Regions from separate parts of the Streptomyces tubbatahanensis genome, predicted to be linked through region 3. Evidence: riboswitches for the same ligand, from Rfam matches in the RefSeq annotation. Region 3 holds a riboswitch; each other region holds the start of a gene.
The links. A riboswitch is a leader RNA that binds a small molecule or an ion and turns the genes downstream of it on or off. The one in region 3 is predicted to bind cobalamin.
Positions count from the first base shown of each region.

Region 1: another riboswitch for cobalamin. It lies ahead of MMF93_RS09095 (ABC transporter substrate-binding protein); the one in region 3 lies ahead of metE (5-methyltetrahydropteroyltriglutamate--homocysteine S-methyltransferase).
Region 2: another riboswitch for cobalamin. It lies ahead of MMF93_RS12245 (CbtB domain-containing protein); the one in region 3 lies ahead of metE (5-methyltetrahydropteroyltriglutamate--homocysteine S-methyltransferase).
Region 4: another riboswitch for cobalamin. It lies ahead of MMF93_RS07245 (cobalamin biosynthesis protein); the one in region 3 lies ahead of metE (5-methyltetrahydropteroyltriglutamate--homocysteine S-methyltransferase).

Region 1 is NZ_CP093846.1:2,108,538-2,113,423, reverse strand. Features, by position in the region: gene MMF93_RS09105 (ABC transporter ATP-binding protein) at 1-168, opposite strand, end outside; gene MMF93_RS09100 (FecCD family ABC transporter permease) at 165-1,214, opposite strand; gene MMF93_RS09095 (ABC transporter substrate-binding protein) at 1,280-2,338, opposite strand; cobalamin riboswitch at 2,406-2,585, opposite strand; gene MMF93_RS09090 (DUF7873 family protein) at 3,076-3,807, opposite strand; gene MMF93_RS09085 (terpene synthase family protein) at 3,977-4,886, shown strand, end outside.
Region 2 is NZ_CP093846.1:2,844,786-2,849,671, forward strand. Features, by position in the region: gene glxA (radical copper oxidase GlxA) at 1-426, shown strand, start outside; gene MMF93_RS12240 (glycoside hydrolase family 6 protein) at 473-1,561, opposite strand; cobalamin riboswitch at 1,742-1,866, shown strand; gene MMF93_RS12245 (CbtB domain-containing protein) at 1,900-2,127, shown strand; gene MMF93_RS12250 (CbtA family protein) at 2,150-2,923, shown strand; gene MMF93_RS12255 (HAD-IIA family hydrolase) at 2,968-3,747, opposite strand; gene MMF93_RS12260 (2-aminoethylphosphonate ABC transporter substrate-binding protein) at 3,909-4,886, opposite strand, start outside.
Region 3 is NZ_CP093846.1:6,750,574-6,755,459, forward strand. Features, by position in the region: gene metE (5-methyltetrahydropteroyltriglutamate--homocysteine S-methyltransferase) at 1-2,122, opposite strand, end outside; cobalamin riboswitch at 2,397-2,592, opposite strand; gene MMF93_RS28890 (tyrosine-protein phosphatase) at 2,657-3,451, opposite strand; gene MMF93_RS28895 (alpha-ketoglutarate-dependent dioxygenase AlkB family protein) at 3,668-4,333, shown strand; gene MMF93_RS33550 (ATP-binding protein) at 4,723-4,886, shown strand, end outside.
Region 4 is NZ_CP093846.1:1,671,214-1,676,099, forward strand. Features, by position in the region: gene MMF93_RS07230 (alpha/beta hydrolase family protein) at 1-242, opposite strand, end outside; gene MMF93_RS07235 (inorganic phosphate transporter) at 530-1,861, shown strand; gene MMF93_RS07240 (hypothetical protein) at 1,944-2,156, shown strand; cobalamin riboswitch at 2,424-2,543, shown strand; gene MMF93_RS07245 (cobalamin biosynthesis protein) at 2,689-3,843, shown strand; gene MMF93_RS07250 (cobyric acid synthase) at 3,840-4,886, shown strand, end outside.

The DNA of each region.
Region 1 (4,886 bases), 4.6 Mb from region 3:
GGAGGCGGTGGCCCTGATGCCGGCCAGCAGCCGCAGCAGCGTCGACTTGCCCGACCCGTTGGGGCCCAGCAGCCCCACGGTCTGCCCGGGGCACGGGTCCAGGCTCACCCCGTCGACGACGAGCCGTCCGCCGGCCCGCCACGAGACGTTCTGTGCGCTCAGGCTCACAGGCCCGCCCCCGCCGCGTCGTGGGTGCTGCGGCCGCGCCGCCCCCGGTGCAGGATCAGCACGAAAGCCGGCACGCCGAGCAGCGAGGTCGCCACTCCGACGGGCAGCTCGCGCGGGGCCAGCAGGGTGCGCGCCGCGGTGTCCACCCAGACCAGGAACACGGCGCCCAGCAGCGCGGTGACCGGCAGCAGCCGCCGGTGTGCGGGCCCGGTCAGTGCGCGCGCCGCGTGCGGCAGCACCAGCCCGACGAAGCCGATGGCGCCCGCCGAACTGACCAGGACGGCCGTCAGCAGTGCTGTCACCAGCAGCAGCGTCAGCCGCAGCCGCCGCACCCGCACACCCAGCGCGGCCGCCGCCTCGGGCCCGAAGGCGAAGGCGTCCAGCGCGTGGGCCCGCGCCAGGCACACCACCAGGGCGAGCGCCAGCGCCCCGCAGCCCACGGCCACCTCGCCCCAGCCCGCGGAACCGAGCGAGCCCAGCAGCCAGAACAGCACCCCGCGGGTCTGCTCGGCGTCGGCGGAGAGGAAGACGATCAGCGAGGTCAGCGCCGAGAAGAGCTGCATGGCGGCGATACCCGACAGCAGTACGCGGTCCGTCGTACCGCCCGAGGTGTGCGCGAGCAGCAGCACCAGCGCGAAGGAGAGGGCGGCGCCGGCGAAGGCGCCGGCCGACAGGGAGAGCGCCCCGCCGCCGACGCCGAGGACGACCACGCTCACCGCGCCCGTCGAGGCGCCGGAGGAGACGCCCAGCACGAACGGGTCGGCGAGCGGGTTGCGCAGCAAGGACTGGAGCACCGCACCGCACAGCCCGAGACCGGCACCGCACACGGCGGCCAGCAGCGCGCGCGGCAGCCGCAGTTCCCACACGATGCCCTCGCGGATCGGGGTGAGCCCGGCGTCCGCTCCGCCCAGCCGCGCGACGACGACGCGCCACACGTCGGCCACGCCGATCCCCGCCTGCCCGACGGTGATGACCAGCGCGACCGACACCGCGCAGGCCGCCACCCCGAGCACGCACACGACGGCGGTGCCCCGCCCGCTGCGCAGCGCGAGCGTCCACCGCCGGGAGCGCCCCGCACCTGGCGCGGCCGACCGCAGGATGGGCCCTGCGGTCACTTCGCGTGCTCCGTGAGGTGGAGGTCCCGCAGACCGCGTGCGACCTTCTCCACCCCCTCGACGGTGCGGATCGAGGGGTTCATCGCCGCCCCTGGCAGCAGCACGTACCGCTTGTGGCGCACCGCCGTCATGTGGCGGGTGACCGGGTCGGACTCCAGCTTCTCGATCTTGGCCTTCGCCGTCTCGGCGGTCTGGTTCTCGCGGGTCAGGTCGCCCAGCACGATGACGTCGGGGTCGCGGTCTGCCACGGCCTCCCAGCCGACCTGCGGCCACTCGTCGTGCGTGCCGGCGAAGGCGTTCTCGGCGCCGACCGCCCGCGTGATGACGCCCGGCGCCCCGCAGCAGCCGGCCACGTAGGGGGACTCGGAGTTGGCGAACCAGTACATGACGGAGGTGCCGTGCGCGTCCACGCCCTCCGTAGCCTTCCGCATCCTGGCCCGGAGGTCCGCGACGAGCCTTTCACCGCGCTCCTGGACACCGAACGCCTTCGCCAGGTCGCGGACCTCGCCGTAGACGGTGTCCATGGTCAGCGGCGCGCGGCGCGCTCCGTCGCCGTTCGACCCGGACTTCTTGGCGCAGTCGGCGGGGGAGAGGTAGGTGGGCACGCCCAGGCCGGCGAACTTCTCCCGCGGGGCGACCCCGCCCTTGTCGAGGGTGGCGGAGAACGAGGCGGTCACCAGGTCGGGTTCTTCGGAGAGCACCTTCTCCATGGCCGGGTAGCCGTCGGCCAGCCGCTCCACCTTCGCGTTCTCCTTCTCCAGCCCCTTCATCACCGGGTCGGTCCAGGTGCCGGTGCCCGCCATGCGGTCGGCGAGGCCGAGGGCCAGCAGGATCTCCGTCGAGCCCTGGTCGAGCGAGACGGCGCGCTGGGGGCGGTGCTTGAGGGCGACCTCGTGCCCGCAGTTGTGCAGGGTGCGCGGAGAGCCCGCTTGCCCGGCCTTGTCCGCGGCGGTTCCCGGCGGGGGCGCCGTTCCGCAGCCCGCGACGGCCGGCAGGAGGGTGAGGGCGAGGGCGGGAACCGCGGCCCGCAGGGCCCCACGGCGCGTTCGGCGCATGGCCAGCTGTGTCCTTCTCCGTCGTAAGGCTCAGTCGCGGAGCCCGGCGTGCCACCGCCTCCGAGGTCCCGGAGTGCGGGTGCCAGCAGGTTTTCGGACTCGGGACTCTCGGAGTGTGCGCCTTCCCAGGGACCGCGCCCCAGTGGCCTCGTGCACACCCCAGTCCCACACCGCTGCGCGTCAGCTCCGGATTCGCACCGGATTCCCTGACCCGTTCAAGGGTTTGACTGGCGGCTGCAACGTACCACGCGGTCAGCGGACCGGAGTCAGGGGGAGCTAGGGGGAGCTAGGGGGTGCTAGGGGGTGCTAGGGGGCGCTAGGGGGAGGAAGGGGGGAGAAGTGACAGAAGGGACCCCGGGGCTTTGCCCGGCCCCGGGGTCCTGGGTGCCGTTCGTTCGCACGTCCCCAGCGGTTGATGGGCGGATCGTTCGGCGATGTCCTCGCGTGGAGCCACTCCACCACGGCCGCACGAAGAACGGCCGGCCGGGTTCGAACCGGCGTCTCGAGGTCGTCACCGCCCCGGTTGCCGGACGATGAACGGCGATGCTGAGCGTGGAGCGAGAGGTTGAGACTGACCGGGGCCTGACTGTGGCAGTGCCGCCGGGGGTTCACACATCAGCTTCAGTTTCAGCTTTGCGCTCCTGGCGCACCCCGGGCGGCAAGAGTCTGAATCTTTGCCCGGGGAGTCTGAGGGTGTCGGTGCGCGCTCGGCACACCTGAGCGGTCAGGAGAAGTGCTCAGGAGAAGAGGTAGCCGAAGACGGCGTCTCCGACGCGCTGGTCGGTCACCTCCGTGGCGTTGGCCTCCTCGCGGGCGAACTTCACCGCGGCGGAGAGCTTCTCCAGCCGCTCCAGCAGCTCGTTGACGCGCCGCGCGGGAAGGGCGCCGGAGTACTTGACCGTCGTCCAGTACCCGACGGGGATGTCCTCGTAGTAGACCTCGACCTGGGCCGGGTGCTTCTCGGTGGCCTCCGCCTTCACGTGGTTGCGCGGCACCTTCTTGGTACGGACCGTACGGACCTGCTCGGTCTTCCACCAGTCCGTGGACGGGTCCCGCTCCCAGGCCTCCGCGCCGTCCAGCACGGGCAGCCTGCGCAGGAAGGTGCCCAGTTCGCCGAGCTGCTTCTCCAGGAAGAGCAGGTAGGAGACCGGCACCTCGGCGAGCACGGTGCGCCCGTCGACGGCGATGTCCGCGCGGGCCGTGAGGTTCGACCAGTCCTTCGTCGCCGTCACGTCGAACAGCCGCGTGAGGATCTTCGCCGTTTCCTTCAGCACATCCTCGGCCTTGACCTGCACCCGCGTCGACTCCGGCGGAAGCTGCTCGCCCTCTTCGTCCTTGGGCTGGTACGTACGCGAGATACCGGCGAGCATCTGCGGCTTCCCCAGCCCGTGCTGCGCCTGCGCCAGGTCCTGGGCCACCTTGGACTTGACGCCCTTCTCGACTGCGATGATCTGATTCAGCTTCGCCACGTTCGCGAACCTAGCAGCCCAACCTCCCCGCCCACCACGGGATTTGTTCGACAGCCTCGTCACGGCACTGTCCGCGCCGTGTCCCACGTCCGGGTGAAAAAGGATGTCGATCGCTTCGCCCCGGGTAGGCCAAGTCCGCCAGCCAATCGAGCGACTGGGGGACCGGACGTTGTCGCAACCCTTCGAACTGCCCGACTTCTACGTGCCGTACCCGGCCCGCCTCAACCCGCACCTGGAAGCGGCACGGGCCCACTCCCGCGAGTGGGCGGCGCGGCAGGGGATGCTGGAGGGCTCCGGGGTATGGGACACCGCGGACCTGGACGCGCACGACTACGCGCTGCTGTGCGCCTACACGCACCCGGACGCGAGCGAGGACGACCTGGCGCTGGTCACCGACTGGTACGTGTGGGTCTTCTTCTTCGACGACCACTTCCTGGAGATGTTCAAGCGCACCCAGGACCGCGCGGGCGGCAAGGCGTACCTGGACCGGCTCCCGCTGTTCATGCCGCTGGAGGACACCGCGGCGGTGCCCGAGGCCACCAACCCGGTCGAGGCCGGGCTGGCCGACCTGTGGGCGCGCACCGTGCCGTCGATGTCCCGTGACTGGCGCGCCCGGTTCGCCGTGAGCACCGAGAACCTGCTCAACGAGTCGCTGTGGGAGCTGTCCAACATCAACATCGGCCGGGTGCCGAACCCGGTCGAGTACATCGAGATGCGCCGCAAGGTCGGCGGCGCCCCCTGGTCGGCGGGGCTCGTGGAGTTCGCCGCGCACGCCGAGGTGCCCGCCGCCGTCGCGGGATCCCGCCCGCTGTGCGTGCTGCGCGACACCTTCTCCGACGCCGTCCACCTGCGCAACGACCTGTTCTCCTACGAGCGCGAGATCGGGGACGAGGGCGAGCTGTCCAACGGCGTCCTCGTCCTGGAGACGTTCCTGGACTGCACCACCCAGGAGTCGGCCGAGGCGGTCAACGACCTGCTGACCTCCCGCCTCCAGCAGTTCGAGCACACCGCACTGACCGAACTGCCCGCGCTCTGCGCCGACAAGGGCCTCGACCCGGCGGAGCAGGCCGCCGTCGCCG
Region 2 (4,886 bases), 3.9 Mb from region 3:
GCCAACACCAAGCCGGGCCAGTTCGACCAGCGCATCGAGATCTACACGCCCCCCTACCTGCACAAGGGCAAGAAGCAGCCCGACCTCGGGGACGTCGGGGGCAGCCGCAGAACGGTGGAGGTCGGCGACCGCGTCTCCTTCCGGAGCGAGGACGCCGACTCGCTCAGCAAGCTCCGCCTCGTGCGGCCCGGGTCGTTCACGCACGTGACGAACGTGGAGCAGTCGTCGGTCGCGCTGAAGATGACCAGGTCGGGCGACGGCAAGGTGACGACGACCATCCCCGACGATCCGTCTCTGGTCACCCCGGGATGGTGGATGGTCTTCGCCGTGGACGACGACGGGATCCCCTCCAAGGCGCGCTGGATCAAGGTGGAAGTGGACCCGACCGCCGCGCACGCCACGGTCACAGGCCAGGATCCGGAGTAGGCGGCGCGGCCTCCCTGGGTCAGTCCCTGGCGTTGCGGGCCAGCGGTCACTCCTTGGCGTTGCGGGCCAGCTGGAGGGCGTAGGCCGGCCACCACCGGCCGGCCGCGGGCCCGCCCTTGCACTCGCCGTCGGACTCGCCCGGGCGCTTGATCCACAGGTAGGCGTCCACCAGCTCATGGCCCGTCTTGACCGTCGGCGCCTCGCCCAGGGCGCGGCCCGGCGGGTTGCACCACGCCTCCTCGTCCGCGTGCGCGCCCTCCAGTGGTCCGTTGCCGTTGCGGCTGGTGTCGATGACGAAGGGCTTGTTGCCGACCTTGGGGGACAGCTGCTTGCCGTAGGCGATGTTCGAGGCCGTCGTCTGGTAGTTGGACACGTTCAGCGAGAAGCCGTCGGCCTCGGCGATGCCCGCCCGGTTCAGCGGCTCGACGAGGGCGCCGGCGTCGCGTATCCAGTCGGGGTTGCCCGCGTCGAGGTAGACCGTGGTGCCGGGCAGGCGCTTGAGGGCGGTGACGGCCTCGGCCAGCAGCCGGTAGCGCTCGTCGTGGAACGCGGCCGGGGTGCAGCCCTCGGCCACCACGTGGGCGAGGGCGTCCGGTTCGACGATCACCGTGGCGGCTCTGTCACCGATGCCGGCGACGACGGCGTCCAGCCACGTGCGGTAGGCCGCCGCGTCCTTCGCGCCGCCCTTGCTGTACTGCCCGCAGTCGCGGTGGGGCACGTTGTAGAGGACGAGCAGCGCGCCGCGGTCCGCCTCGGCGGCGGCCTTGGTGACCCGTTCGGTCTGGCGGCGCGGCTCTTCGGTGCCGATCCACTCCGCCACCGGCTGCGCGGCGATCTTCTTCATCCCGGCGGCCTCGGCCGCCTTCCCGTCCCGCTCGTAGGCGGCGGCCTGGCGTGCGGCGTTCGACTCCGGGTCCACCCAGTAGGGCGCCTGGGACCTGGGGCGCTGCTCGATGGTGGGCGAGGGCTTCGAGGAGCCGGAGTCGCCGCCGCGCCCGTCGCTGGAGGAGCAGCCCGCCAGCAGCAGTGCCGCGCCGGCGAGCGCAGCGGCCACTGCCCGCGCACCGCGCCGGGTGGCGGCGCCACGCCGGACGCGCGTCCCACGCGGCGGCCGGCGACCGTGACTGCCGTACATCCACTCCCCCTTGGTCCCCCGGTTCGTCGCCTCATCGTGCCACAGGGGTCACCGCCCGCAGTTGGCCTGTGGATAACTCAACAGCCGGGCAGGAACCGCTGGTTGCCCGCACGGTCGCCACGGGGTGTGACGGAGCCCTTATTGACAGTGCACATGCGGGCTGGGAGCCTCCTGAGCGGCAAAACTACCGAGGCGACAGTGCGCAGGAACCCGGTGCGACTCCGGGACGGTCCCGCCACTGTGTCCGTACGCGGCGAAGCGCGCCCGTACGGGAGTCAGGAACTGACCTGTCGCCTGACCACCGATGGGGCGTGGAAACCCCAGAAGGAGGCATGCGGATGTCCCCGCACACCGTCGGCACGGCCACCGCGCCCGAGGCCGCCGCCGCGCACCCGGCGACGGTCAGGACCCGGGACTGGCTCATCGTGGCCGCCGCCGCGATCGTCGCACTGCTCGCGCTCTACGCCGTCTTCGTCGACAACGGCAACCTCGTCTCGGCCACCGGCTCGTACCTGCACGAGTTCTCCCACGACGGCCGCCATCTGTTCGGCGCCCCCTGCCACTGACGAGACGGGGGTACCGCTTCTCATGTCCGTCTCCGCTCAGACGACTCCCTATCCCCTGCTGCCCCTGCTCGGCCGCGGCCTCGCGGCCGGCGGGCTCGCCGGGCTCGCCTCGGGGCTGTTCTCCCTCGTGCTGGCCGAACCGCTGATGGACCGCGCGATCCGGCTGGAGGAGCAGCGCTCGGCCACCGAGGCCGCCGGGCACGCGGGCCACGCCCACTCCCACGCCGGCGAGGCGGAGGAGCTCTTCAGCCGGGGCACCCAGCACCTGGGGCTCCTGGTGACCGCCGTGGTGGCGGGGCTGGCGATCGGCGTGTTCTTCACGGTCGCCTACGCGCTCGTCCACCGGGCCGCGCCCCCGGGCGACGGCCGCGGCTGGCAGCGCTCCATGGGGGTGGCGGGGGCCGGGTTGCTCGCCCTGTCTCTGCTGCCCGCGCTCCGCTACCCGGCCAACCCGCCGGGGGTGGGCGACGGCGGCACCGTCACCGAACGGCAGGCGCTGTGGCTGGCCGCGCTCGTCATCGGCGTGCTCGGCATGGTGCTCGCCCACCAGGTGCACCTGCGGCTCGGCCGCTCGGGACGGGGGCTGCCCGTGCGCCAGTCGGCGGCGGCCGCCGCGGTGGTCGCCACCTTGGCCGCGCTCTTCCTGCTGCCGGACAACCCCGACGCCGTACCGGTGCCGGCCACCCTGCTGTGGGACTTCCGCGTGCTGTCGCTGGGCGCGCATCTGGTGCTGTGGGGTGTTCTCGGCGCCCTGTTCGCGGCCCCGCTGCCCCGGCGGCGCCCGGGCAGCGTGTGACGGACCGGCGGGGCACCGCTCGCCCCGTGGTGCCCCGCCGGTTCTCAGACCCGCTCGACCAGGTCCGCGATCGAGTTGACGACGCTGGAGGCCCGGAACGGGTACCGCTCGATCTCGTCGGGCCGGGTCAGCCCCGTCAGCACGAGGAAGGTCTCCAGGCCCGCCTCCATGCCGGCGCGGACGTCGGTGTCCATGCGGTCGCCGATCATGGCGCTGGTCTCAGAGTGGGCACCGATCGCGTTGAGCCCGGCCCGCATCATCAGCGGGTTGGGCTTGCCGACGAAGTAGGGGTGCGCTCCCGTCGCCTTGGTGATGAGCGCGGCCACGGATCCGGTGGCGGGCAGTGCGCCCTCCGCCGAGGGGCCGGTCTCGTCGGGGTTGGTGGCGATGAACCGCGCCCCGTCGTTGATCAGCCGGATGGCGCGGGTGAGGGCCTCGAAGCTGTAGGTGCGGGTCTCCCCCAGTACCACGTAGTCGGGGTCGGCGTCGGAGAGCACGTACCCGATGTCGTGCAGCGCCGTGGTCAGCCCGGCCTCTCCTATCACGTAGGCGGTGCCGCCGGGCCGCTGGTCGTCGAGGAACTGCGCGGTGGCCAGTGCCGAGGTCCAGATGTTCTCCGTCGGCACGTCGAGGCCGATGCGGGCCAGCCGCGCGTGCAGGTCCCTCGGGGTGTACATCGAGTTGTTGGTGAGCACCAGGAACGGACGCCCCGACTCCTTGAGCCGCTTGATGAAGGAGTCGGCGCCGGGGACCGGGATCCCCTCGTGCATCAGCACACCGTCCATGTCGGTGAGCCAGGACTCGATGGGCTTGCGCTCTGCCACGGGTGGGCTCCTGCCGGGTCGTGGTGGTCAGGGCGGCGGTGTGGGACGTACCACGGTGTACGGGAACCGGCCGCCGCGCTCAGCGTAACCGCAGCGGCCGGTGCAGGTCAGCCGTGACCTTCACGCGGTGGTCAGGGGCGCTGTGGCGGCGCGGCTCGCCGTCAGCTGCCGGTGGCCCGCTTCCAGCCGGAGAGGTAGGAGTCGAGGTCGCCTGCCACCTCCTCCCAGTCCGGGCGGAAGACCTCGACCCCCTTCATCAGCGCTGCCAGCTCCTCGGCCTGGTCGTCCCGCGCCTCGATGTCGTCGCGCACGGTGAAGCCGCCGCCGACGGAGGAGACCTCGCGCTGGGGCCGCTCGCCGAGGAGGAAGTCCAGCAGCTTCTCGCCGTTCTCCGTGTGCGGGCCGCCCTTGACCAGGCCCGCCGTGTAGGGCAACGCGAACGTGGTGGGCTTGGCGCCCTTCTTCGCGGCGGGGAAGAAGATGCCGAGGTGCGGCATGGTCTCGGCCTGCGCGTAGTTCATCTGCACGTCGCCGTTGGCGACCAGCAGCTCCCCCTTGTCCACTTTCGGGGCGAGCTTGCTGGTCGAGGAGGAGGGGCCGACGTTGTTCTTCTGGAGCGCGCCCAGGTAGTCCATCGCCCGCTTCCGGTCGCCGAAGTCGTGGATCGCCTTGATGAGCAGCGCCGTCCCGTCACCGGCCACGCCCGGTGTCGAGTACTGCAGCTTGCCCTCGTATTTCTTCGACAGCAGCTCGTCCCAGGTCTCGGGCGGCTTCGGCAGCTTCTCGGTGTTGTGGATGAACCCGAAGTAGTTGTTGACCAGGGGCGTGTAGTGGCCGTCGGCAGGGCGCTCCGACTCGGGGATGTGCGCGGCGCCCTCGGGCGCGTACCCGCGCAGCAGGCCCTTGCTGTCGGCCTGCTGGATGAACGGGGGGAGGGTGACCAGGACGTCCGCCTGGGTGTTGTTCTTCTCCCGTTCGGTGCGCTGCACCATCTCGCCGGAGCCGCCCTCGACGTACTTGACCGTGATACCGGTCTCGCGCTCGAACGCCTCGAACTGCTCGTCGTACCAGCCGTTGCCCCTCTCGCCCTTGAGGCCGTCGGCGCTGTAGACGGTGACGACCTTGTCGTCGCCCGCTGC
Region 3 (4,886 bases):
CCGCGGCCTCGTCCGCGCCGGGGACGCGCGGCGCGTGGATGTCGTACACGCCGGGGCCCGCCTCGCGCGGGTAGCGGTGCGCGGCCAGCTCGTCGGCGACCTGCATCCGCGAGCGCGCGGCCTCCAGGCTGATCACGTCGGCGTCGAGGTCGTCGATGGCCTGGAGGATGTCGCCGAACTCGGCGTAGCACATGTGGGTGTGGATCTGCGTGTCCGCGCGCACCCCGCTGGTGGTGAGGCGGAACGCCTCGGTGGCCCACGCCAGGTAGCCGGGCCGGTCGGCGGCGCGCAACGGCAGCGTCTCGCGCAGCGCGGGCTCGTCGACCTGGATGACGGCCGTGCCCGCGGCCTCCAGCTCGCACACCTCGTCGCGCAGCGCGAGCGCCACCTGGCGGGCCGTCTCGGCGGCGGGCTGGTCGTCGCGGACGAACGACCAGGCGAGCATCGTCACAGGACCCGTCAGCATCCCCTTGACCGGGCGGGTGGTGAGGGACTGCGCGTACTGGGTCCAGCGCACCGTCATCGGCTGCGGCCTGGAGACGTCCCCCGCGCAGATGGGGGGCCGCACGTAGCGGGTGCCGTAGGACTGGACCCAGCCGTGCCGGGTGGCCAGGTAGCCGGTCAGCCGCTCGGCGAAGTACTGCACCATGTCGCCCCGTTCCGGCTCGCCGTGCACCAGCACGTCCAGGCCGGCCTCCTCCTGGAAGGAGACGACCTCGCGGATCTCGGCAGCGATGCGCCGCTCGTACGCGGCCTCGTCGATGCGCCCGGCGCGCAGATCGGCGCGGGCCGCGCGCAGCTCGCCGGTCTGCGGGAAGCTGCCGATGGTGGTCGTGGGCAGCGGCGGCAGGCCGAGGCGGGTGCGCTGCGCGGCCGTGCGCCGGGCGTACGGCGCCGAGCGGCGCGCGTCGGACTCGGTGACCGCTGCCGTGCGGGCGCGTACCGCCGCGTCGTGGGTGAGCGGCGAGGCGGCGCGTGAGGCCAGGTCGGCCCGGTTGGCTGCCAGTTCGCCGCCGATGGCGCCCGTGCCCCGGGACAGTCCGCGTGCCAGGGTGGCGGCCTCGGCAATCTTCTGCGCCGCGAACGCCAGCCAGCGGGAGACCTGCGGGTCGATGTCGCGCTCCGCCCTGGCGTCCAGCGGGACGTGCAGCAGCGAGCAGGACGGTGCCACGTCCACGCGGCCGGCCAGCCCGAGCAGCGTCCCCAGGGTGGTCATGGACCGCGCGGAGTCGTTGATCCACACGTTGCGCCCGTCGATGACGCCCGCCACCAGCCGCTTGCCGGGCAGCCCGCCGGCCGCGGCGAGCGTGTCGAGGTTGGCGGCGGCGGGTCCCGTGAAGTCGAGCGCCAGCCCCTCCACGGGGGTCTTGGCCAGTACGGGCAGCGCTTCTTCGAGCCGGTCGAAGTAGGAGGCGACCAGCAGCCGGGGCCGGTCGGCGAGGCCGCCCAGCTCCCGGTAGGCGCGGGCCGCGGCCGCCAGCTGTCCGTGGGTGCGGTCGGACACCAGCGCCGGCTCGTCCAGCTGCACCCACCGTGCCCCGGCGGCGCGCAGGTCCGCCAGCACCTCCGCGTAGACGGGCAGCAGCCGCTCCAGCAGGGTCAGGGGCTCGAAGTCCTCGGGTGCGCCGGGCGCCGGCTTGGCGAGCAGCAGGTAGGTGACGGGCCCCACCAGGACAGGGCGGGCCTCCACCCCCAGGGCGAGGGCCTCCTTCAGCTCGCGGGTCTGCTTGCCCGAGTCGGCGCGGAAGGCCGTCTCGGGGCCGAGCTCGGGCACCAGGTAGTGGTAGTTGGTGTCGAACCACTTGGTCATCTCCAGCGGCGCGGCCTCCTGCGTACCGCGGGCCATGGCGAAGTAGCCGTCCAACGGGTCGGCCTCGACCGCGGCGCGGTGCCTCTCGGGCACGGCGCCGACCATGACCGTGGTGTCCAGTACGTGGTCGTAGTACGAGAAGTCGCCCGTGGGCAGCTCGTCGAGGCCGGCCTCCGCCATCGCCCGCCAGTTGGCGCGGCGCAGCCCGGCCGCGGTGGCGTGGAGGGCCTCGGCGCTGACCCGGCCCTTCCAGTAGCCCTCGACGGCCTTCTTCAGCTCACGGCCCGGGCCCTGGCGCGGGTAGCCGTGCACGGTGGCGCGGGCCGAGGGGGCCCGGGGTGGGGTGCCGGTGGTGTCCGTGGCGTCCTGGGGTTCCGGCGCAGCGTGCGCACCTGTCGCTGTCACGCAACTCTCCTTCGCGAGGTGACCGAAGCGCTCCCGGGACCGGGACGACGACGCGAAGGGGCGCGGCGCTGACGGGGCCGCCTGGGCGCCCGCCTGGGCGGACGGTCGGCGCCGCCCGCACTGCTCCGCTCTCCGACCCGCCCTCGAGGTCTCGGGAGAACCGCACGCGTGGGCGTGCGGGCAGCGGGCAGGTCTTCGGACTCGCGGGCACGCCCGCCGGACTCCCGGCGGGCACCTACCGGCCGTCGCTTCCCGGACCGTTCCATCCAGTGCGTATGACGGCTCTCGTTCCCACTCACCGCTGCGGGGCAGTCCCGGATTCCCACCGGATTCCCTCTTGCGACGCCTCCCGCCTGGCGGACGGGGCGAACCAGCTGCGACGGCCAGCCTAGCGGCTTCGCGTGCAGGTGTCTGCGGGGCCCTGTGGCCCGACGCTCCGGCTCAGGACTCCAGCATCCTGGACCTGAGACGGGTGCGGGTCACCTCGGTGAGACCCAGCCCCTTGGTCAGGTAGGTCTCCACGTCGCCCCAGGTCTCGTCGATGGTGGTGAAGGCCGCGTGCAGGTACGCGGCGCGGGCGTCGAACAGGGGCGCCAGCAGTTCCAGCACCTCGGTCGACATCCCGGCCTTCGACTTGGCGCTGCGGTGCACCTTGTACCGCCGGTGCGGGTCGTTGGACAGGAGGTAGTCGGCCTCGATCGCGCCGCGGTCGACGCCGAGCGCCAGCAGCGTGATCGCCACCGACAGCCCCGCGCGGTCCTTGCCCGCCGCGCAGTGCATCAGCGCGGGCACGCTGTCCTCGGCGAGCGCGTGCAGGATCCGGCTGTGCTCGGCCGTCCGGGAGGTGATCATGGTGCGGTACGAGGTCGTCATCCGCTCGACGCCCAGCCCGTCGCCGAGGATGGTCTGGAGCTGGTCGAGCTCGCCGTCGCGCACCATCTTCCAGAACTCCGCGCCGTCGGCGGGGTCCGAGAGCGGGATGTTGACGTTGCGCACGCCCGGCAGCATCACGTCGGGGCCGTCGAGCTTCCGGTCGGCGGCGTTGCGGAAGTCGAAGACCGTGTGCAGTGCCAGACCGCCGAGAAAAGCGGCGTCCTCGGGTGTCGCGTGGGCCAGGTGTCCGCTGCGGAAGAGGACCCCGCGCCGTACCCGCCGCCCGTCCACCGTGGGCAGCCCTCCGACGTCCCGGAAGTTCCGTACTCCGGCCAGCACCTTCTCGGCGGACTCCTGCGTCACGAGTGCGCTCCCTAGCGTGTAAGACGACCGTCCGTTCGACCATACGACATGGATGCCTGAGGCGATCAGTTCCGGCGGGCGTGACCCCCGCGACGGGCTCGGCGCGGGCCGCGCCCGCGCCGTGCGCCCCCTGCGGTCCGCCTCGTGAGCGCTCCGTACGCCCGCGTCGTGAGCGCCCCTACGCCCGTACCGCGCGTGCCCCCGTACGCTCGCACCGTGAGTGAGGAGCTGTTTCCGCGTCCACCGGCTCAGGTGGCGCCGGGCGCCGCGCACCTGCCGGGATGGCTGGACGCCGGGGCGCAGGGAGAGCTGCTGGCGGCCTGCCGGCGCTGGGCACTGCCGCCCGCCGGGCTGCGGACGGTGCGGATGCCCGGCGGCGGCGAGATGTCGGTGCGCCAGCTGAGCCTGGGGAGGCACTGGTACCCCTACGGCTACGCGGAGACCGTCGTGGACGGCGGCGGTGAGCGGGTGAAGGCCTTCCCCGCGTGGCTGGGGGAGTGGGCGCACCGCGCGGTGGGCGACGCGGCGGCGGTGGTGGGGGAGGGCGTGTTCGGGGACGGGGCCCGCGCCGCCGCGTACGACATCGCGCTCGTCAACTTCTACGGCGCGGACGCGAGGATGGGCATGCACCGGGACAGCGACGAGCGCTCCGACGCGCCCGTCGTCTCCTTCAGCCTCGGCGACGCCTGCGTCTTCCGCTTCGGGAACACCGAGGGACGGGGCCGGCCGTGGCGGGACGTGCGGCTGCACAGCGGCGACGCCTTCGTCTTCGGCGGGCCCGCGCGCCTGGCCTACCACGGGGTGCCCCGCACCGAACCCGGCTCGGCGCCGCCCGCGTTGGGGCTGCGCGGGCGGGTCAACGTCACCGTGCGGGCCTACTGAGCCGGTGGGGGGCGGATGGTGAGTCACCGCGCGGCCCTGTCAAGCGGAAGCCGGGCGGGTTCACTCTTTGGGAGCTGGCGAACCCTGGCGAATACCCCGTTCGGGTCAGTCGGGGGCGTGGCTGCGGGCTAGCGTGACCATGGCGTCGTCACCTCCCTCACACCGTCTTGACACCTCAACTTCCCGAGGACCCCATGGTCGAACCTCCGAGCAACGCGGTGCAGGCCTCCGCAGGAATAGGAACCTCCACTTCCGCTTCACTGGTCGCCTCCGCGGCCGCGTCCGCCTCAGCGTCAGCCTCAGTCTCAGCCTCCGGAAACAGCGGCAGGCACGGCGTCGCACGCCGCCGGCACGGCAAGCCCCGCACCCGAGAGAACGCACGCGAGAACGTGGGAGACGCCGCCGTCCGCCGACGGCTCGTACGGCTCGCCGTCCTGCCCGCAGGACTCGTCGCCCTCACCGGCGCCGCCGTCGTCGTCTGCCTCCTGCGCGCCCGCGGCGGCACGCCCCTCGGCGCCTCGGTCTGGGGAGTGCTGGCCGCCGGGGCGTTCCT
Region 4 (4,886 bases), 5.1 Mb from region 3:
GTCAGGCCGTAGATCCCCGGGAGCCCGGCGGCCAGCGAGCGGGTGACGGCGATCCGGCCGTCGTCGTGCGACTGTACGGTCAGCCTGGTGCCCTCGAACCCGGCGGTGGGCCTGCCGGCGGATTCACCGCGGGCACGCACGGGGCGCAGCGCGACGTCGGCGGCGTACCGTCCGGCCGCCAAAGCGGCCGCGCCGGTGCCGAGCACGGTGGTCGCGGCCAGTGCCGCGGTTCGCAGACGCATCCTCTCCAGGTTGACGCGAGACGCCGGGGCAAACCAGTGGGCCGGGCCGGGAGGGTGACGTCCGTGCGGGGTAACGGCGGGTGCCCGAGGGGGTGCGGTCGGTGCCGTCGGCGCCCTGGCCGGGGTGTCGTGTTGCACTGACAGACCCACCGGAACACGGTGTGACCTGGAACACACAAATGTCGTCAGGGGGTGACACCTCGACGCCCGCCCCAGTTCACCTTCTGTTCACTCGCCGTCCTTACGTTCACGGCGTTACTGCCCCTCGAACTGATTGTGCCTGGTGAATGGAACACATCACGCTTCTCATCGGGATCGTGATCGTCACGGCCTTGGTGTTCGACTTCACGAACGGCTTCCACGACACGGCCAACGCCATGGCCACCACCATCTCCACCGGGGCCCTGGCTCCCCGCGCGGCGGTGGCCATGTCCGCGGTCCTCAACCTCCTCGGCGCGTTCCTGTCCGTCGAGGTGGCCAAGACCATCTCCTCGGGAATCATCGATGAAGGTTCCGGCATCAAGCCCGAAGTGATCTTCGCCGGGCTGGTGGGCGCGATCATCTGGAACCTGCTGACCTGGCTCGCCGGACTCCCCTCCAGCTCCTCCCACGCGCTGATGGGCGGCCTGCTCGGGGCGACGGTCGCGGCGGTCGGCACGGGCGCGGTCAACGGCGACGTCGTCGTCATGAAGGTGCTCATCCCCGCGCTCGCCGCACCGCTGGTCGCCGGCGTCGCCTCCGTGTGCGCCACCCGGGTCACCTACCGCCTCGCCCGCAACGCCGACGAGGGGCAGACCGCCAAGGGCTACCGCGCCGGGCAGATCACCTCCGCCGCGCTGGTCTCCCTGGCGCACGGCACCAACGACGCGCAGAAGACCATGGGCGTCATCACCCTCGCGCTGGTCACCGGCGGCGCCCTGGCCCCCGGCTCGAACCCGCCCGTGTGGGTCATCGCCTCGGCGGGCATGGCCATCGCGCTGGGCACCTACCTGGGCGGGTGGCGCATCATCCGCACCATGGGCAAGGGCATCACCGACATCCAGCCCCCGCAGGGCTTCGCCGCCCAGACGAGCGCGGCGGCCACCATCCTGGCCTCCTCGCACATCGGCTTCTCCCTCTCGACCACCCACGTGTGCTCCGGCGCCGTGATGGGCTCGGGACTCGGCCGCAAGGGCGGCGTGGTCCGCTGGGGCACGGCGGGCCGCATGGTCGTCGGCTGGGCGCTCACCCTCCCGGCGGCAGGGCTCGTCGCGGCGGGCGCCGCGCTGCTGGCCGAGCAGGGCGACTGGGGCGTCGCGGCGGTCGCCGTCCTCACCCTGGCGATCTGCGGCGCCATCTGGGTCCGCTCCCGCCGCACACCGGTGGACCACACCAACGTCAACGAGGTCGAGCCCGCGACGGAGGCCGCCATGCCGGCGCCGTCCCCGGAGCCGGAGCCGGAGCCCGCGGGGGTGGTCACCACCGCCGTACGCGCCGTCTCCCCTCCCCCGGCCCCGGCGGGCGTGGGCGCGGGATCCGCCGCGTCGGCCGCCTCCCTGCCGGACGCGGGCGAGCAGCTCCCCGGTGAACCACCCGCTGCCGCCCCGAGCCGCCCCGCCTCCGCTGGCAGCATCTCCTGAGCCCCGAACAGGGCAGTAGCCCCTCGAACTGGGCAGCACTCCGAGCCCGCCGGCCGGGCCTCCGGCCAGAAAGAGTGACCGCATGAACATCGACTGGGCCGCCCTCGGCCAGGTCTTCGGCGTCAGCCTGCTGGCGACCGTCGGACTCGTCGGCGTCTTCACCCTCGGCATCGTCACCAACTCCCCGCGCACCGGCGGTGCCGGACCCACCACGCTCGCCCGCACCGGCGCGTACGCCTGCTACGCGCTGTGCCTGGCGGCGGTGGCGTACGGCATCTACCTGATCGCGGCGTAACCCCTCCTCCCCCCCCCCCCCCCCCCCCCCCCCCCAGACCTGCCCCGGCCCGCCCCGGCCCGCCCCGAAATCCGGCACACCGATCCGCTCCGAGCGCCCCCGGGAATCAGCGCCGGGGGCGCTTCGCTTCGGGCGCCGCCCCGGCGCCGGCGGCGGGCCGACGACGTGGGCGTGGGGGATCACACACTCTCCCGTCGCAGGTCAAGGGCGAGTTGACGGGGTCAGTCGGGCGTGGTGGACTGCCGGTGCCCAAACGGCGGCATGGAGAGGAAGCCGGTGCGAATCCGGCGCGGTCCCGCCACTGTCACCGGGGAGCGCCATCCCAGCGACGCCACGGCCCCTGCGGGCTGGAAGGCGGGGTGGCGCGGATCCGGGAGCCAGGAGACTCTCGCCGCCGGTCGAGTCGAGCCAGGGCGAGGACCCTGAGTGAGGACACCGCCATGCGTGGCCGCGCTGCCGTATGCGCCCCCTGCGGGGCAGAACCCTCCGTCGTCGTGGATGTGTGCGCCGGGCCCCTCGCGTGAAGCGGACCGTGGGCGTCCAGGCCGGTGGGGCCGTCGCCGGATTCCTCATCGACGCGCTGCTCGGCGATCCGCGACGCGGCCACCCCGTCGCGGCCTTCGGCCGGGCCGCGGGCGCACTGGAGCGACGGATGTGGCGCGACCACCGCGGCGTGGGAGCGCTGTACGTGGCGCTGTGCGCGGGCGGCGCGCTCGCGGTGGGACACGTGAGCACGGCTGCGGCGGCCCCCGCAGCCGGCAGGGGCGCGGGCACACTCGCCGAGCCCGGCGCGGGCGCGCTCTCCGGGGTCGACGCGGGCAGCGAGTCGCGGGCGGCAGGGGGGTCGACGGTTCGGGCCGTCGTGGTGACTGCCGCCGCCACGTGGGCCGTGCTCGGTGGTACGTCCCTCACGCGGGAGGCGCGCGCCGTGGCCGCGGCGCTGGAGGCCGGTGATCTCGAGCTGGCCCGCGAGCGGCTGCCCGCGCTGTGCGGCCGCGATCCGCAGGGGCTCGACGCGCAGGGCGTGGCGCGCGCGGTCGTCGAGTCCGTCGCGGAGAACACCTCGGACGCCGTGGTCGGCGCCCTGGTGTGGGGGGCGTTGGCGGGCGTGCCCGGGATGCTGGGTTTCCGGGCGGTCAACACGCTGGACGCGATGGTCGGTCACCGCTCGCCGCGCCACCGCAGGTTCGGCTGGGCCGCCGCCCGGCTGGACGACGCCGCGGGCTGGCCGGGGGCGCGGCTGACCGCCGTGCTGGCCGCCGTGGCCGGGCCGAACCCGCGCGGCGCGCTGCGCGCGTGGCGGTCGGACGCGCACCGGCATCCGAGCCCCAACGCGGGTCCGGTCGAGGCGTCGTTCGCCGGGGCGCTCGGTGTGCGGCTCGGCGGGACGCTCTCCTACGGCGGGCGCGTCGAGCACCGTCCCGTCCTCAACGGGCCCGGCGCTCGGGCGCGGACGGCCGACATCGAGCGGGCGGTGCGGTTGTCCCGCCGCGTCGGCGTGCTGGCGCTGGCGGTCTGCTGCGCGGTCGGTGCGGCGCGAGGCACGGTCGACGCGGCACGAGGCACGGTCGACGCGGCACGAGGCACGGTCGACGCGGCACGAGGCACGGTCGGCGCGGCACGAGGCGGGGCGAGTGGGACGACGCGGCGCCCCCGGGGCGCCGGGAGCGCGGGAGGCGCACGGTGAACGATGGGGGCGGACTGCTGGTCGCGGGGACGACCTCGGACGCGGGCAAGAGCGTGGTGACGGCGGGCATCTGCCGCTGGCTGGCCCGCAAGGGGCTGCGCGTGGCGCCGTTCAAGGCGCAGAACATGTCGCTGAACTCCTACGTCACGCTCGACGGCGCCGAGATCGGCCGGGCGCAGGCCATGCAGGCGGCGGCGGCCCGCACGGAGCCGAGCGCGCTGATGAACCCGGTGCTGTTGAAGCCGGGCGGCGACCGCACCAGCCAGGTCGTGCTGCTGGGCAAGCCGGTGGGCGAGATGTCAGCGCAGGGCTACTTCGGCCGGCACACAGGCGAGGGCCGGGGCGTGCGGTTCGGGCGGCGCGAGGAGCTGCTGGAGACGGTGGCGGGCTGCCTGGAGGAGCTGCGGCGTACCCATGACGCGGTCGTCTGCGAGGGCGCGGGCAGTCCGGCCGAGATCAACCTGCGGCGCAGCGACATCGTCAACATGGGCCTGGCACGGGCGTGCCGGCTGCCGGTCGTGGTGGTCGGCGACATCGACAGGGGCGGCGTCTTCGCCTCCTTGTTCGGTACGACGGCGCTGCTGGCCCCCGAGGACCAGGAGCTGGTCGCAGGCTACCTGGTGAACAAGTTCCGCGGCGATGTGACCCTGCTTGAGCCGGGTCTGGAGATGCTGCGCGGCCTGACGGGACGGCCGACGCTCGGGGTGCTGCCGTTCCGGCACGGTCTGGGCATCGACGAGGAGGACGGCCTGCGGGTCTCCCTGCGGGGCGCTGTACGGGACTCCTCCGTCGCGGCTCCGCACGGTGCCGACGTGCTGCGGGTCGCGGTGCTCGCGGTGCCGCTGATGTCGAACTTCACCGACGTGGACGCGCTGGCGGCCGAGCCGGGCGTGGTGGTGCGCTTCTGCGACCGTGCGGAGGAGCTGGCCGACGCCGATCTGGTCGTCGTACCCGGCACGCGCGGGACGGTCGGGGCGCTGGAGTGGCTGCGCGAGCGCGGCCTGGCGGACGCGGTGGCGCGGCGGGCCGCCGAGGGGCGCCCT